Regions from separate parts of the Alteromonas sp. ABV4_515 genome, predicted to be linked through region 2. Evidence: predicted binding sites of a transcription regulator. Region 2 holds the regulator's gene; each other region holds the start of a gene.
What was found. The regulator FNR, encoded in region 2, switches genes on or off when oxygen is low (the NO sensors DNR and NnrR bind a similar motif). The targets are predictions, from matches to a motif close to TTGATCTAGATCAA.
Positions count from the first base shown of each region.

Region 1: ACXAGX_RS04465 (OmpW family outer membrane protein) is a predicted target of FNR. The motif match lies at 2,990-3,003, and genes of this name have one in related genera.
Region 3: hemN (oxygen-independent coproporphyrinogen III oxidase) is a predicted target of FNR. The motif match lies at 2,590-2,603, and genes of this name have one in related genera.

Region 1 is NZ_JBSWWZ010000001.1:1,027,924-1,033,652, forward strand. It holds gene dprA (DNA-processing protein DprA) at 1-386, shown strand, start outside; gene ACXAGX_RS04445 (DUF494 family protein) at 390-866, shown strand; gene ACXAGX_RS04450 (DNA topoisomerase family protein) at 891-1,445, shown strand; gene tsaC (L-threonylcarbamoyladenylate synthase type 1 TsaC) at 1,442-1,999, shown strand; gene hemF (oxygen-dependent coproporphyrinogen oxidase) at 2,011-2,925, shown strand; gene ACXAGX_RS04465 (OmpW family outer membrane protein) at 3,113-3,790, shown strand; gene ACXAGX_RS04470 (group II truncated hemoglobin) at 3,858-4,286, opposite strand; gene aroE (shikimate dehydrogenase) at 4,285-5,091, shown strand; gene ACXAGX_RS04480 (gamma carbonic anhydrase family protein) at 5,104-5,637, opposite strand.
Region 2 is NZ_JBSWWZ010000009.1:109,783-115,511, forward strand. It holds gene ACXAGX_RS18980 (heavy metal translocating P-type ATPase) at 1-2,054, shown strand, start outside; gene ccoS (cbb3-type cytochrome oxidase assembly protein CcoS) at 2,060-2,251, shown strand; gene ACXAGX_RS18990 (sulfite exporter TauE/SafE family protein) at 2,244-2,909, shown strand; gene fnr (fumarate/nitrate reduction transcriptional regulator Fnr) at 2,939-3,676, shown strand; gene uspE (universal stress protein UspE) at 3,778-4,698, shown strand; gene ttcA (tRNA 2-thiocytidine(32) synthetase TtcA) at 4,794-5,729, shown strand, end outside.
Region 3 is NZ_JBSWWZ010000005.1:302,274-308,002, reverse strand. It holds gene modB (molybdate ABC transporter permease subunit) at 1-152, shown strand, start outside; gene ACXAGX_RS13560 (ATP-binding cassette domain-containing protein) at 140-1,153, shown strand; gene hemN (oxygen-independent coproporphyrinogen III oxidase) at 1,159-2,529, opposite strand; gene ACXAGX_RS13550 (TonB-dependent receptor) at 2,711-5,224, opposite strand; gene ACXAGX_RS13545 (hypothetical protein) at 5,223-5,390, shown strand; gene ACXAGX_RS13540 (hypothetical protein) at 5,624-5,729, opposite strand, start outside.

The DNA of each region.
Region 1 (5,729 bases), on a different contig from region 2:
TAACTGCGAATTTGGCCGCAAATATGGGGCGTGATGTGTTCGCAGTGCCAGGTAATATCAGCAACTCGCAAACAAGTGGGTGTCATGCACTTATTCAGCAAGGTGCTAAACTGGTTATATCGGCTGAACACATTATTGAAGAATTGAGTCCGCAAGCCAGTACTGCGCATGGTCTGCCCGAAACATCGCAGCAAAAAAGTAAAGAACAAAACTTGGCAACCGATAAATTATTAGATAGTGTGGAGTTAGATGTTACTGGCGTTGACATCATAGCCGAACGTAGCGCTCTGCCTATATCAGTAGTAATGGCAACATTATTAGAATATGAGCTGCGTGGTCTCGTAGCCGCTGTTCCTGGTGGTTACGTCAAATTGAGGGGGAAATAAACCATGTTCGACATCCTCATGTATCTGTTTGAGAATTTCATTCATAGCGAAACGGAAATCCGCGTCGATCAGGACGAACTGACAGATGAGTTAATACGCGCTGGTTTTCATCACGATGAGATCTACAAAGCGTTGGCCTGGTTAGAAAAACTCGCCGCATTGCAAGAGACGGATATTAAACCGTATTTTTGTAAAGGGATCTCATCTGGCGTGAGCCGCATTTATACGCAAGAAGAGCAAATGCGTCTTGATGTTGAGTGTCAGGGCTTCCTGCTGTTTTTAGAGCAGGTTGGTGTGCTTGACGCGTCAACGCGTGAGATGGTGATAGACAGAGTAATGGAAATCGATTCTCCTGAATTCTGCCTTGAAGATCTTAAGTGGGTAGTATTGATGGTGTTATTCAATGTACCCGGTAAAGAAAATGCGTACGCCCAAATGGAAGATCTTTTGTTTGAGGAATCAGACGGTACGCTACATTAAGTAGGAGCGTTTCCGACATTCTTTATGTCAAAAATTGATCATTCCCTTTTTAGTGCTCACGAGCATGCGCTTGAGCACGCCTTTGGCGACTGCCCGGAATGTGGCAGTCGTATGCAACTTCGCAACAGCAAAAACGGCCCGTTTCTTGGCTGTACTGCCTATCCTGATTGCCATTTCAGTAAACCTCTACACGATCAGCAAACTACGACGCTAAAAGAAATTGCCGGCTCGGCCTGTCCAGAATGTGGAAATGTGATGGCTATTAAGAAAGGGCGATATGGTATGTTTATCGGCTGCACCAATTTCCCTGAGTGTCATCATATCGAGCCGATCAAGCAACAGGAAGATACACAGGTTTTATGTCCACAATGTAAAACCGGGCATATCATCGAACGCACAAATAAATATGGGAAGCGGTTTTACGCCTGTAATCATTATCCCAAATGTCGATATGTGGTAAATTTCCCGCCTGTGTCGGGTAGCTGCCCAGAATGTGGATGGGAATTGCTTATCGATAAGAAAGGAACACTCTGCTGCCCTCAACCATTATGTGACTATCAGGCTGAGTCCAAAGAATGAGCGAACAACAAAACGATACGCTGAAAGATGCGTTCGAAAAGGGGGCATTAATTGTCTACCCTACAGAAGCAGTAATGGGGATTGGCTGCGACCCTGATAACGAAATGGCAGTACATAAGCTGCTACAGCTAAAACAGCGTCCAATTGAAAAAGGCATGATCCTGATTGCAGATTCTTACTCAAGATTACTGCCATTTGTTAATGATAATGCCGTGCCGCCTCATCGCAGAGCAGAAATCTTCTCCTCCTGGCCGGGTCACAACACCTGGCTACTACCCAAATCGAAAACCGCGCCTCGTTGGATAACGGGCGAACACGAAAAAATTGCCGTTCGCGTTACTGATCACCCGGTGGTTAAAGCGCTCTGTGAGCGCTTGGGGAAGCCGTTGGTATCTACCAGCGCCAATCCTTCCGGCGAGCCGCCTGCGCAAGATCAACAGCAAGCGCGCGCTTATTTTGCTGATAGCGTTATTTATATCGATGGCGAAACCGGCGCTAAAACCCGTCCCAGTACGATTCGTGACTGCGAAACCGGGCAGATAATCAGAGACTAGATATGCAAATCATGAACATTGAGGATACGGCTGACGCCATCGCTCGAGTAAAAGCTTTTTTACTCTCTCTACAAGATAATATTTGCCAGACCCTGGAATTGGCTGACGGAAAAGGTTCTTTTGAAGAAGACACCTGGGAGAGAGAGCAGGGCGGTGGTGGCCGTTCCAGAGTAATGAAGAATGGCTGCGTAATCGAGCAGGGCGGTGTTAATTTCAGCCATGTGTTTGGTGATGCTATGCCAGCTTCCGCCACAGCATCACGTCCAGAGTTAGCTGGCCGAAGCTTTCAGGCTATGGGCGTGTCATTGGTGATCCATCCACACAACCCCTACATTCCAACATCCCACGCTAATGTGCGCTTCTTTATTGCAGAGAAAGAAGGCGAAGCGCCGATTTGGTGGTTTGGTGGCGGATACGACCTCACGCCTTTTTATCCATTTAAGGAAGATGCACAGCACTGGCACGATACGGCCAAAAAGTGTTGCGCGCCATACGGCGATGAAGTTTATCCGAATTATAAAAAATGGTGCGACGATTACTTCTATCTGAAACATCGCAATGAAACCCGTGGTGTCGGCGGTTTGTTCTTTGATGACTTAAATGAATGGGGCTTCGAAAAAAGCTTCGCATTTATGCAGTCTGTAGGGAATAGTTACCTCGATGCTTATGTGCCTATTGTAGAGCGTCGTAAAGGTCAGTCTTTTGGCGAGCGGGAACGTCAGTTTCAACTTTATCGCCGTGGTCGCTATGTCGAGTTCAACCTGGTGTATGACCGAGGCACGCTGTTTGGTTTGCAAACCGGCGGCCGTACTGAATCCATTCTTATGTCGATGCCGCCGCTGGCTCGTTGGGAGTATGGTTTTGAACCAGCCCCTGGCAGTCCTGAAGACAAGCTCTCAAGCTGGCTTAAACCCACCGATTGGTAATGATTCACTCCACTGGTTCTCAGTGAATTCGCTTTCTCTTTAAAAGCACTATGACTCGTTGATGTTGATTCAGATCAACCTCAACGGGCACATTCTCAAACAGATTTTTTCTGTTGATCTAGAACAACATTCTGATTTTCCCGAGGCGTACAGTACGCACATCAACGTTAATACACGAGAGAAAATCATGAAAAGAACTACCCTTGCAGCACTTATTCTGACTGCTCTTACTGCTCCTGCCATGGCTTATGAAGCCGGTGATATCATTGTTCGCGCGGGTGTAACTACGGTTGCGCCAAATGACGATTCTAGCAATGTTAACGTAAACGCGCTAGGCGGCAATGTTGGTATGGGGGTTGGTGTCGATAACGATACTCAGCTTGGTTTAAACCTGGTCTACATGCTGGATTCAAACTGGGGCGTGGAAATTCTGGCTGCAACGCCGTTTACCCATGATGTTGAACTGACAGGTACCGCAGATAATGATCTCGGTTTAGGTGACGGCAAACTTGCTGAAGTTACGCATCTACCTCCAACGATTAGTGCTGTTTACTTCTTTGATACCAACTCAGCTTTTATTCCTTACATTGGTGCGGGTTTAAACTACACGTTTATCTATGATGAAGACTTTACAGGCGATCGTGAGGAGCAAACCTTCTCTGATCTAGATCTCGACAATTCATTTGGTTGGTCTGCGCAGGTAGGCTTCGACTATAAAATTGATGAAAAATGGCTGATTAACGCCTCTGCCCGCTATATCGCTATCGACACTACTGCCGACTTTACTGTTGCTAGTGTAGCTGGCAGCGTAGACGTTGACATTGACCCTTGGGTTTACACCGTATCAGTGGGCTACGTTTTCTAATAACTCGCTTTTGCTTTCCATGCGTTTTTCGCACTTGCCTTTTGCCCTCTTGAATTGGAGGGCTTTTTTATTCCTCGCGGTTAATCATGTGCTCAGCTAACTGATCCAGTGCGTCGAGTAGCTTCTCAGCAATAGCCATATTGTCTACCGTTTGTAGCATGGCTTTTCGCATGCAGTACATCCACTGACGTTTAAGGGTTGGTGTCACCGGGAAGCCTAGGTGACGCGCGCGCAAACGTGGGTGGCCAAACTGTTTTTCAAATTCATTTGGCCCGCCCAGCCACATCGTTAAATATAGAAAAAATACATGGCGAATTTTATCTAGTGGCTGCGGATGGATAGCGAGAAGCTCCTCAGCAATAGGATCTTGCTCCATGATGTCATAGAATCGGTTAGCAATTAATCTGACTGTTTCCTCTCCGCCAATCGCCTCATAAGGTGTGGCAGGGGATCCTGTATTCTTCTTTGATTTATTTAACAAGCTAAAAATGCCCATGAAAAAGTTCGCTGTATTCGGAAATCCAATTTCTCATAGTTTATCACCGGCCATCCACCATATGTTTGCAGAATTAACCGGTGAAGATATTCATTATGACAAAATTGAGGCACCAGTAGATGGCTTTGAGCAAGCTGTTGACGCATTCTTCGCAGATGAACTGGCGGTGGGCTGTAATGTTACGGTTCCCTTTAAGGAAAAGGCGTTTGTGCTAAGTGAAGCAAACTGTAATCCGGAAGCGAAAACTGCTAAGGCAGTAAATACTCTTCATCGTGAGGGGAATGCACTATTTGGTTATACAACCGACGGCATGGGGCTGGTGGCGGATTTACTGAATGCTACAGAGTTAAAAGGTAAGCGTATTTTGTTAATTGGCGCTGGTGGGGCAGCCCGTGGTGTGGTGCAGCCAATCCTCAGAGCAGAGCCTGAATTACTGATGATGACAAACCGTACCTTGTCTAAAGCAGAAGCAATTGTTTCGGATATTCAACTGGATGGATTCTGCGCCGTGAGCGTTAAGGATGCAGAGACTAACCAGCCGGATATTATTATTAACTGTACGTCGGCTAGTCTGACCGGTGAGCTTCCTGTTGTGACCGAAGGCTTGTTCGATCACTGTGAGCTTGCCTATGACATGGTATACAGCGCTAATCCCACTTCATTTATGCAATATGCACAGGAGAAAGGCGCGCGTAATGCGAAAGACGGATTTGGTATGCTGGTGGAACAGGCTGCAGCGGCATTCACTATATGGACAGGAAAGACACCGGAGACCGCCGGTGTCATTGAGAAACTGAGACCTTAGATTTGCACCTATTCAGTCCTGCGCCAGATATTCATCTTTAAGGCGCACATAGTTGTCAGCAGATACTTTAAGAAAAGCCTGTTCACTTTCTTTGAGCGGGCGTTTCTTCACCATTGGGTTGCCTACATATAAATAACCACTCTCAAGTCGCTTATTGGGGGGCACCAATGTGCCAGCGCCAATAAACACATCATCTTCTACAACCGCACCGTCCATTACTATCGCGCCCATACCCACAAGGATACGATTACCAAGGGTGCAGCCATGTAGCATGCATTTATGCCCAACAGTGACATCATCACCAATAATCAGAGGATTGCCCTCAGGGTTGCCGGATGACTTACGGGTAACATGAAGAACAGAACCATCCTGAATATTCGTTCTGGCACCTACTTTTATGTAGTTAACATCGCCACGGGCTGCAACAAGGGGCCAGACACTGGAATTCGCACCGATAGTTATCTCGCCAACCAATACACTCGATTCATCTATATAGCAGCGTTCTGCAATAGAAGGGGAGATAGAATTGTATTCTCTAACAGGCATTATAAAGCTCTCTTAAATAGTAATAACGCTACTATACGCCTCTGATCGCTCGCTTTATAGGCGCGAAAGTACAAGATTTAAGCGAACGAACG
Region 2 (5,729 bases):
GCTGGCTAATTGAAAAGCAGTTATCAAAGGTAAGCGGTATAAAACAAATCGCAGTTAATGTGGCGCAACGGCGGGCCGTCGTGACCTGGGAGCCCGATACACTATCGCTAAGCCAAATTATGGCATCGCTTCAGCGTATTGGTTACCCAGCATTACCTTTTCAGCCCGACCAACATGAAGCCACTTACAAAGCTGAAGATAAGCAATTCCTGAAAAAGCTGGGGTTAGCTGGCCTGATGACCATGCAAGTTATGATGCTTGCCGCCGCGCTGTATTTTGATCTTCTGGATGCGATGGATCCACAAACGGTGTCTTACTTTCACTGGATTGCGTTAGTGCTTACCACACCCGTCGTATTTTATTCAGGCAGTACGTTTTATCTGGGGGCACTGAAAGCGCTAGCGGCCCGCAGCGTGAATATGGATGTACCCGTCACCATTGCGGTGTTCGCTACGTATTTGTCTGGCACCTGGGCAACCATTTCCGGTGGCGGCGATGTATTTTTCGAAAGCATCTGCATGTTCATCTTTCTGCTTTTGCTCAGTCGGTTTCTCGAACACCGAAGCCGTCATCGAGCGGCGCAAATCTCTGCCAATATGCTGCAATACATACCGGTTACGGCGAATAAACTAAACGCCGACGGCACATTGGTGCAAAGCCTTGCCAAAGCGTTAAAAATTAACGATACCGTGGTGATAAAAGCCGGAGAGACGGTGCCTGTCGACGGCATCATTGTGGATGGCAGCAGCGAATTTGATGAATCTATGCTTACGGGTGAGTTCAACCCGAGCAGAAAAACCGTCGGCGACACGATTTTTGGTGGTACCAATAATCTCAATAACAGCGTAACAATACACGTTACGCAAACGCTCAAACATGCGCTGGTTAACCAAATTATCCGCCTGCAAAGTGTTGCTATGGCTTCAAAACCCAAGGTCGCGCAGTTAGCGGATAGATTTTCCAGCTTGTTTGTATCGTTGGTACTTTTCATTGCAGCGCTGACCTTCGCTTACTGGTACTGGCAAGACGATCCGCGTACATTTTGGATCACGATTTCCGTATTGGTTGCAACCTGCCCTTGCGCGCTTGGGTTAGCAACCCCCACTGCACTTACCTGCGCCATGGCGACGCTTAACAAGCAGGGAATATTACTAAAGCGAGCCGATGCCCTAGAGCAACTCGCCAGTATAACTACCGTTGTGATGGACAAAACCGGCACACTGACAGAGGGTCGTTTTGCCATCACCGAATGCTGGTTTGCTGATAAAGAACAACAAGACTTTATCATGCACGTGATGGCGTCGTTGGAATCCCGTTCAGAGCACCCTATCGCCGCCGCATTTAGCGCAGACGATCTTGCTCCGGTAACGAATGTGACGATAACGGCGGGTAAAGGAATCGAAGGCGATATACATGGCCAATGTTACAAAGCGGGCTCAGCACGTTTTACAGCCTGCGATAAGTTAGAAATTCCGATAATCGCTAATGTATACCTTGTGTCGAATGATAAATGCCTTGCCGCATTCAGAGTGACTGATCAAATAAAATCGGATGCTGAAGACGTACTAAGCGCGTTTTCGAACTACAAAAAAGTGTTGTTGAGCGGTGATATCCAGCAAAACGTAGACGACATTGCCGCGCAATTACACATTGATGAAGCCATAGGTGGAAACAGTCCAGAAGATAAACTCAATGTTGTACATGCGCGCCAGGCAGCTAATGAGCACATTTTGATGATGGGAGATGGAATCAATGATGCGCCAGTACTGGCTGCCGCGGATGTTTCGGTGGCGGTTGGCAATGCTACAGACATTGCCAGAAGCGCCGCTGATGTGATTTTCCTCAATGAGAAGCTTACGTTGATGCGTCATTTGTTGAGCATGGCGAGCCGGGTGAAACGTGTAATCCGCCAGAATATGGCGTGGGCCATTGGCTATAACCTGATTGTATTACCCTTTGCAGTCAGTGGCATTTTAACGCCCTGGATGGCCGTTATTGGCATGAGCCTCAGCAGCATTATTGTGGTGACTAATTCTACCAAACTGTTAAAGTAATTCTTATGAGTATAATTTATGTACTAATTCCGCTGGCCATTATCATTGTGGCTATTGCTATCGGGGTATTCTTTTGGGCTGTGAAATCTAATCAGTTCGAGGATCTCGATCGTCAGGGGTACAGCATACTCTTTGACGATGACCTGTCGCCCGAAGAGAAAAAACTCGCTGAAGAACGAAAGAAGCTGAATGAGTGAGTTTTCTTTTCTATCGGCCTTTTTGGTTGGTATTGCCGGTGGTGTCCATTGCATTGGCATGTGTGGTGGCGTTTCAATTGCGCTTTCTGGTGCAATTCCCAGAAATGCCAATGGCTTTCCTTATGCTCTGGCCTACAACTTTGGTCGCATTACCAGTTATATTCTGGCTGGTGCAATTACCGGGGCAGTTGCGCAAATCGCCAAAAAGTACCTGCCATTATCGGGGCCGATCCTCGCTATTCTAAGTGGAATCATGCTGTTATCTATGGCGTGTTATCTTGGCAACTGGTGGAGAGGCATTATTCATATTGAGAAGCTAGGCAGTCATTTATGGAAATCTATACAGCCAACCGCTAAACGTTTTTTACCTTTCAGGTCTCCTCTCTCCGCTATTCCTTATGGTATGATTTGGGGGTGGTTACCGTGTGGGCTGGTTTATTCCACTCTCACCTGGGCATTAGCGTCTGGTACAGCCTTTTCTGGCGCGGTGATCATGGCGGGGTTTGGATTAGGTACACTTCCCGCGTTACTTGCCACCTGGGCAGGAGCGAACTGGGTCCTTAAAGGATTCAGACAGCCGATGGTACGGCAACTAATCGCATTGAGTCTGCTGATATACGCGCTTTATATTTTATGGCGGGCAGTCAGTAGTTTTTAAAAGCAGTTACGTAAAAATGGTAAGTAAGCATGCAAAAGCGTTCGGATTTCTCTATCCACTGTCAAAACTGCAGTTTTAGTCACTTATGTCTTCCAGTTGCTTTAAACAAAACTGAAATTGAATCGCTGGACGATATCGTTGAACGAAAAAAGCCGCTTCATAAACATGACACCTTGGTTGAAGCGGGTGATAAATTCACGTCCTTGTACGCTGTACGTGCTGGCTCTTTCAAATCATTTGTGACCGACAGAGAAGGTGAAGAGCAAATTATTAGTTTCCACTTTCCGGGTGACATTATCGGTTTCGATGGATTACGCGACGATACGCATCAGAGTTATACCCAGGCGCTGGAAACGGCCATGGTTTGTGAACTTCCCTATGCCACGCTGGAAAAGATGTCAGAACAGTTTCCTAAGTTGCGAAACCAGGTCATGCGCTTTATGAGTGCTGAAATCAAGCAAGATCATCAAATGATGATGTTATTGAATAAACGCACCGCAGAAGAGCGATTGATTTACTTTATTGCTCACCTTTCTGGTCGTTTTGAAGAGCGCGGCTTTTCTCATCGCCAGTTTAATCTAAGTATGACTAGAAACGAAATTGGTAATTATCTTGGCCTGACGGTAGAAACCATCAGCCGCTTGCTAACCCGTTTCCAAAAAGAAGGGATCATAAAAGTCGACGGCAAGCTGATCACCATTTTGGATTTTGAGGGCATGGATAAACGGTTACACTCTATGGATATCCCCACTACCTGCGTTGACTGATATCCGAACAGTCTATTGATCTGAAACAACGTCTCTCCTGGGCGGTTTACTATACTAAAGATGTAAGCCGTATCGCAGTCCATAGACTAAGGAGGGACGTCATGATCACTTACAACCGCATTCTCGCCGTTGTCCAACCGGACAAATCCGAACAGCCCGCCCTTTCAAGAGCCATTGAAATCGCTAATAAAACCGGTGCTGAAGTCCATGCATTGCTGGTTGTTTATGACTTTTCTTACGACATGACCACCATGCTCACACGCGCTGAGCGAGAGGCAATGCGAAAAGCGGTAACCAATGATCGCAAGCAATGGGCTGAAAATACATTCAGTCACTATGACGGATGCCCAGTAAAAGTGTCTGTCGTCTGGAATGACAAAAGATACGAAGCCATTATTCGCTTTGCGGTAGAACAAAATGTTGATCTTGTAGTTAAGTCAACCCGGCAGCATCACGAACTCAGCACCGTCATTTTCACACCCACAGATTGGAACTTACTCCGTAAGTGCCCCACCCCAGTGTTGCTGGTAAAAGACCATGTGTGGCCAGAAAATGGCACTGTGGTTGCAGCAGTCAATGTAGGTACTGAAGATAAAGAACATGCCGAACTGAATAACAAGATTACGGTTGTCGCCACCGACTATGCCAACATGCTAAGTGGTCAGGTGCATTTGGCAAATGCTTACCCGTCTACACCGTTGAATATTGCCATTGAAATCCCGGATTTTAACGCCCAAACCTATCAAAACTCCGTAAGGGACCATCATCTGAAAGAGATGGAAGCCCACAGTGCAAAATACGGTATTGGTATTGCCAACTGTCACGTTATTGAAGGCCTGCCAGAAAAAGCGGTGTCACGCATTAGTGAACAGTTAAATGCTGAGTTGGTGGTTATTGGCACGGTTGGCCGCACCGGACTATCTGCTGCGTTCATTGGCAACACGGCTGAACACGTACTCGACAGCTTAAATTGTGATGTCCTCGCTATTAAACCCGACGGATTTGTCTCGCCTATCAGGTAAGGTATTCACGCTGCCGCACGACTCTCTATGGCGGCAGCGCCCTTCGTTTTGTATAATGCCACTTTTATTTTTCCCATCGTCAATTCTGAAGTGTCATGAATCAATTAACATCAGCCAAATCCGGTACATCGAGCCACAGCGCCGAAAGCAAACAGAAGTACAATTTCAATAAGTTGCAGAAGCGCTTGCGTCGTAACGTGGGTAAAGCCATTGATGACTTCAAGATGATTGAAGACGGAGATAAAGTCATGGTGTGTCTGTCAGGGGGTAAAGACAGCTACACCATGCTAGACATTCTCCTTTTCTTACGAAAAATTGCGCCGATCCACTTTGATATCGTGGCGGTGAATCTTGACCAAAAGCAACCCGGGTTTCCTGAGCACGTTTTACCGGAATACCTGGCATCACTGGGCATCGATTATAAAATCGTAGAAGAAGACACCTACTCCATTGTGAAAGATAAGATCCCTGAGGGTAAAACGACCTGTTCTCTGTGCTCGCGACTGCGCCGTGGCATACTCTATCGCACTGCCAAAGAATTAGGCGCAACCAAAATCGCATTGGGGCATCATCGTGACGACATGTTGGAAACTTTGTTTTTGAATATGTTCCATGGTGGAAAACTCAAAGCCATGCCACCGAAGCTTGTTAGCGATAATGGCGAACATATTGTTATCCGTCCTCTTGCCTATTGCAGTGAAAAAGACATTCAGAAATACTCAGACGCAGCATCATTCCCAATCATTCCCTGTAATCTCTGTGGTTCGCAAGAAAACCTACAAAGACAGAACATTAAAATGATGCTTCAAGACTGGAATAAACGTTTTCCTGGCAGAATTGAATCCATGTTCAGGGCGATTCAGAACGTTGCGCCGTCTCACCTGGCCGATAAAAACCTGTATGATTTCGCAGCTATTCAGACAACAGGTGCGCCTGTTGCCGATGGTGATACCGCATTTGATGCGCCTGAATTTAAAGACGAGCTGGCAGAAGAAAATCGTTCAGACGTGCAAATTGTCAACCTGGCGGAT
Region 3 (5,729 bases), on a different contig from region 2:
AGGTATTGTCTATCGCGCTGTTCGAGCACGTGGAAGCCATGGAGTACGGTAAGGCGCACGCGTTAGCGTTTGGCTTATTGGTGTTTTCATTCCTATTGATGGCGCTGTTGTACCGCTATAACCGCAACGGGGTGACAGCATGGAAGTCGTAGTTAATACAACCGGCGACAACCTTAGCCTGGGTGTTCGGTTAGATTTCCCTGCCAGTGCCAGATTCGTGGGGCTAAGCGGTCCGTCGGGGGCGGGCAAGTCTACGCTTTTGCGCTGCCTTGCTGGACTTAGTCGTGCTGCTAAGGTGAACGGACAGTGGGACGCGCTGCGCATTGCCCGGGTTCGTACTGGACTGGTTTTTCAGGACAGCTTGTTATTTCCCCATTTATCGGTAGGTCAAAATCTCTTGTTGGCAGCAGACTTTGCTAAACAGCAAACCCATCATTTCGATGAGGTGGTGTTGGGTTGCAAATGTCATCATCTCATGACGCGTATGCCAGAGACGTTATCCGGAGGAGAAGCCCAACGGGTGGCTATCGCGCGCGCCATCCTCAATTCGCCGGCTATTTTATTGTTAGATGAACCGGTGAGTGCACTCGATGACAGTCTGAAACATGAAGTACTGAAATATCTTGCCACACTGAGCCGTGGTGGATTGAAGATTTTGATGGTTTCTCACGATCTACGAGAACTGGCGTTGTACACCGACTATATGGCCTGGATGGATGCGGGAACCATTGTTCATCAAGGGCCAAGCGACAATGTGTTGGCTGAACTGACTTCACAATTACCCGGCTTTGAACAACGCTTCTCCGTATTTACTGGAAAGCTCGAAGCGCATCTGGAAGAGCAAAATTGCTATGCCATACGCTGTGAAGGACAGCTGATTTACGGTCGCTTCCCGGTTATTGATGGCAATGAAGCCATGCTCACCATCGACGCCAGAGATATCAGCGTCGATCGCGAAGCAGCGAATGCTTCATCAATTGTGAACGGCTTGGAAAGCGTCATTCAAGGCATTTCCGACAGCCAAGACGGGCAATTAATGTTCACACTTAAAACCGGACAGACGCAGATATTTGCACTTATCAGTCAGCTATCGCAGGAGCGCCTGCACTTTAAAGTGGGGGAAACCGTCACCGCTCGCTTTAAACTTCGATAGACAAATTAAATCACCCGTGAATAACGGTGCTGGTGCGCCGTGTCTTTCAGGTAAGCGTCAAATGTCATACAGATAATACGTATGAACAGCCTGGCTGAAGGGAGTACTGTGATCCCGTCAGCGGTTATCTTCAGTAAACCGTCCTCAGCAAATTCTTTCAATGCCTCCAACTCAGCGGCAAAGTGATGGGTGAAATCAATGGCGAAACGCTTTTCCACCTCGCCAAAACACAAAGACAGGTTGCACATGAGTTGCTGAATCACATAGCCCCGCAACATGTCAGATGCCGACAGAAATAATCCGCGATGGGCGAGCTCCTGTTGACTATCTAACTGACCATAATAGTCGTTTAAGGTTTTCGGGTTTTGCAGATACGCATTACCAATGGCGCTAATGGAAGATACGCCCAAACCCAGTAAATCTAAATCACCACGGGTGGTGTAGCCTTGGAAATTACGGTGTAGTTCTCTATTGCGCTGAGCAACGGCGAGTTCGTCGTCGGGCAGGGCAAAGTGATCCATGCCAATCAGTTCATAGCCAATTCGGGTAAGGCTTTCCACAGCTTGCTTCATAAGTGCAGTTTTTTCCGTAGGTTTGGGCAGCCATTCACCCTTAATTTTACGTTGAGCCGCAAAGCGTGTGGGTAAATGGGCATAGCTGAATAAGCTAATTCGCTCTGGTTGCATGGCTTTAACCGCAGCAAGTGTGGTGGCAAAGGTATCTGGTGTCTGGTGGGGCAGGCCATAAATCAAATCGAGGTTCACTGATTTAAAATTCACGGCTCTGGCGTAGTCCACCAAGTGGGCAATATGAGATGTACTTTGTACCCGGTTGATAGCGTCTTGTACTTTGTAATCGGTATCTTGTACGCCAATGCTCAGCCGATTAAACCCCAGGTTGGCTAAGAGTTTGATGTATTGCGGCATTACCCGGCGAGGATCTATTTCAATTCCGATTTCGGCATCATCGATCACATCAAAATTGGCTTTTATTAGTGTCATTAAACGCGTTTGTTGGCGTTCACTGAGGAAGCTCGGTGTGCCGCCGCCTAAGTGAATTTGTTCCACTTTTCTACCCGCAAAAGCGGCTGAGCGGATTGCCATTTCCTTGGCAAGATAATCTAAGTAGCGATCAGCTTTTTCACTATGACGGGTAACCACTTTATTACAGCCACAGTAATAGCAAAGGCTATGACAAAACGGAATGTGCAGATAAAGCGAAACGCTTCGTGCCTTCGACTGCGATAATGCATGCTCAACCGGTGACGAATGCGTGATTTCACCGAATTCAAGGGCTGTAGGGTAAGAGGTGTATCGAGGCCCGTTGATATTGTATTTCTGCATACGTGCGGGGTCGAAGAGTTCGCTGATAGCCATGCTTTTTCCGGTTTGTCTTTGAATACCCAGAAAGTATAACCACCGGCAAGCAGGCAAAAATTGATCTGATTCAATATTTTGCAGAATGTTGTAAGGAATTCGCAGTTCGAAAATTAGCGCACAAAAAAAGCACTGCCAGCGTGACTAGCAGTGCGCATTAACAAGCTCGATGAATCTGTAATTAAAAGGCTTTTCGCAAGGTAATCCCGTAAGACGCTGGCTGACCTGGGTAAGCCATTAGCTTACCGGCTTGCACGGGTACATCGAAGCCATTGCGGGCAATGTACTCTTCGTCTAACACGTTGCGGCCCCATAGTGTCACGTCCATATCCCATTGCGGTATGTTCATGTTTATACGGGCGTTAACGATATCGAAGCTGTCCACATGTTTGTAAGGATCGTTGGAGTCGTCGAGGTACAAATCACCCGTATACTGATAATCCAACGCCAGCAAGAATGGATAGGCGCCGATGTTGATAGTGTGCTCAAGATTGACGCCAATGGTTGTTTCAGGTTCAAAACCCAGTCTGTCTCCCGTACGAGAACAGTAGGGGGCATCAGCTGAGGGGCGACCGGGATCATCGATGCCCGTGTGCCAACTATAGGCTACCCAGCAAGTGCCTTTTTCAAACTTGTCGAATGTGGCTAAGGTTCTGGCCATGTTCACGCCTAGCCGGGTGTCTGTGGTAGGAAACCAAATTATTTCCAGTTCAAAACCTTTGGTACTCAGGTCGCCAGCATTTTGCAGGTTGAAGCCAAATCCGGTAAAGGTCGATGCCTGGAAGTCATCAATGCGGGTGTGATGTGCTGCGGCATTGATACGTAAATTCAGTGCGTCGATGTCTTGCTTCAAGCCCACTTCAAACGCGGTGGCTTTTTCGGCATTAAATTGCGGATCCAATCCTTCGGCAATACGGTCGGTATTCATACCGCCAGATTTAAACCCGGTGCCGACACTGGCGTAGTACAGGCGGTCATTGTTGGGCTGCCAGCTCAGTTTTACTGTGCCCGTGATTTGGTTGTCTTTACGGCTTTCATCCAGAGCTGTTCGCGGCAGCACGGAGGCAGTGCCAAGGAAAAAGTAACCCCATCCAGCTTGTTGAAAGGGCGCGAGGGCGGCTAATTGTGACAATTCCGGTTGAATACCGCTTGCCAACGCCTGCGCAATCCCACCAAGGGCTGCGCCGGCCAGTGTGGGATTGGGGAGCAGCGCAGGGTCAAGTGGTAAACCATTGATACCCGGCCCTTGTTCAGTGTAGCGACCCACCAGGGTTTTCTCTTCGCGGGTGTAGCGTAATCCCGTAGTAAGGGTGAAATGCTCGGTAAATTGCCAGTCACTCTGGCCAAATACGGCTATGCTGTCTTGTTCCTGATAGGCAGTATGGGCGAACTGCGTGTTTGCCGGGGTGGCTGGAGCTGCAGGCGCGATCAAGCCGCCACTAGCAGCGCTAAGACCATTGAGCCCCTCTATCAGCGGCGTGAGTTCTGTTGCCGAGGCTGCAAAAAATAACGGAAATTCCTCGCCGGTGGTGATATCAAAATTTAGTCCAAGATTTTGACTGAAATAATAGAGTCCACCTATTACGGTTACCGAATCTCGACTGTACGTTGCCCGTAGTTCTTGCGAAAACGCTTGCTGACCCGCATCGTTTGTGGTGCTGAGCATATCTGCATCGGTAAAGTCGGTATCGGTAATGTCGAGGCTGTCAAAGCTGCGCCAGCCACTGACTGATGTGAGAAGTAGCGTGTCGGATATTTGCCAATTAACTTCGGCAGAAAACCCTTTGTCAGTCATTGCTGAAACAGGTAGGGCGGACAGGGCTGTGGTGTAGTCGTAAAAAGAGTCGCCACCGAATAAAGTGGCACTTACGGGCGGCATCATTAGTAGTGCATCAGATCCAAATTTGCCAGCGATATCATTGGCGACAGTATTGCTTTGCAGTGTTAGTGCCCCGCAACAATGCTCATCGAGCTCTGCATAATCGGCGATAAGGCGAATGCTTACATCTTCATTCGGCGTATAGAGGGCTTGTAACCGCACACCTGAACGGTCTCTGTTATTGATCGTATTAGGCCCGAGGTTTACATCGTCAATCCAACCATCCCGCTGGGTGGTGAAACCTGATACGCGTGCAGCAAGTCTATCGTCAACAAGGTTAATAGAAGTGGCACCACTTAGGCGATACAGGTTGTCACTGCCCAGTGTACCACTGACAAAGCCATCGCCATTTTCAAAAGTTGGTGCCTTGCTGCGGAAAACCACGGCACCCGCCGGTGTATTTTTGCCAAATAACGTGCCTTGAGGACCGCGCAGAATTTCAACTGCGTCGATATCCACCAAATCGTTTATGACTGCATTCTGACGTGAACGGTAGACGCCATCAACATAAAGCCCGACAGAAGATTCAAAGCCAAAATTTTGCGATGATGTGCCTATGCCACGCACAGAAAAACTGGAGTTTGTTGCACTTTGGCTTTGAAATGCTTGAAAAGCGGGAACATAGCCTTGTAGATCATAGATATCCAGAGACACGCTTTCTGCGATATCGGTGCCAGATACCACCGTAAGTGCAACAGGCACATCCTGAAGATCCTGCGTTCTCTTCTGTGCGGTAACCTCAATCCGTTCTAACGGATGTTCTTTTTTCTTGTCGTCGACTTCTGTTGTTGCCGCTACAGCGATACCGGAATGCATGCATAGCGCAAGAGCAACAGTTGAAAAGGAAAAAGGGATTGAGTATGTCACTGATGACATGAGCGTATCCTTTCGAGTGTTTTTATTTTATGTCGCTCATTCCATTGAAAATGCCGAGTCGTCTTACATCCATGACGAAGCGCCGAAAATTCGCGACGAATTGTAATCGGGATTTGTGACCGATAAAAGTCATACAAAGCTAAAGTTGTATATAAATGTAAATGAAGTAAGAAAAGTAACGCTCATGGAAAGCGGTGGTTATATGACTAGAGTCTGCGAGGTAAGCGGATGAGAAGAGCGCAAGAGGCCTAATAAGATGCGGCCCAACAAGTGGGCCGCGGAGATGCAGATTTTACTCTGCGTACCATGTTGAAGGTGTCACCCTCCCTGGTGAACTTGCTACGGATTTGCCGCAACAAGATGGTCTGGTAGTTTCCTAAACAGGCGGGATTTTTCGCTGCTTTGTAATGCGTCTGCAGCACTTAGCGAATTTTCATTTGGCAGC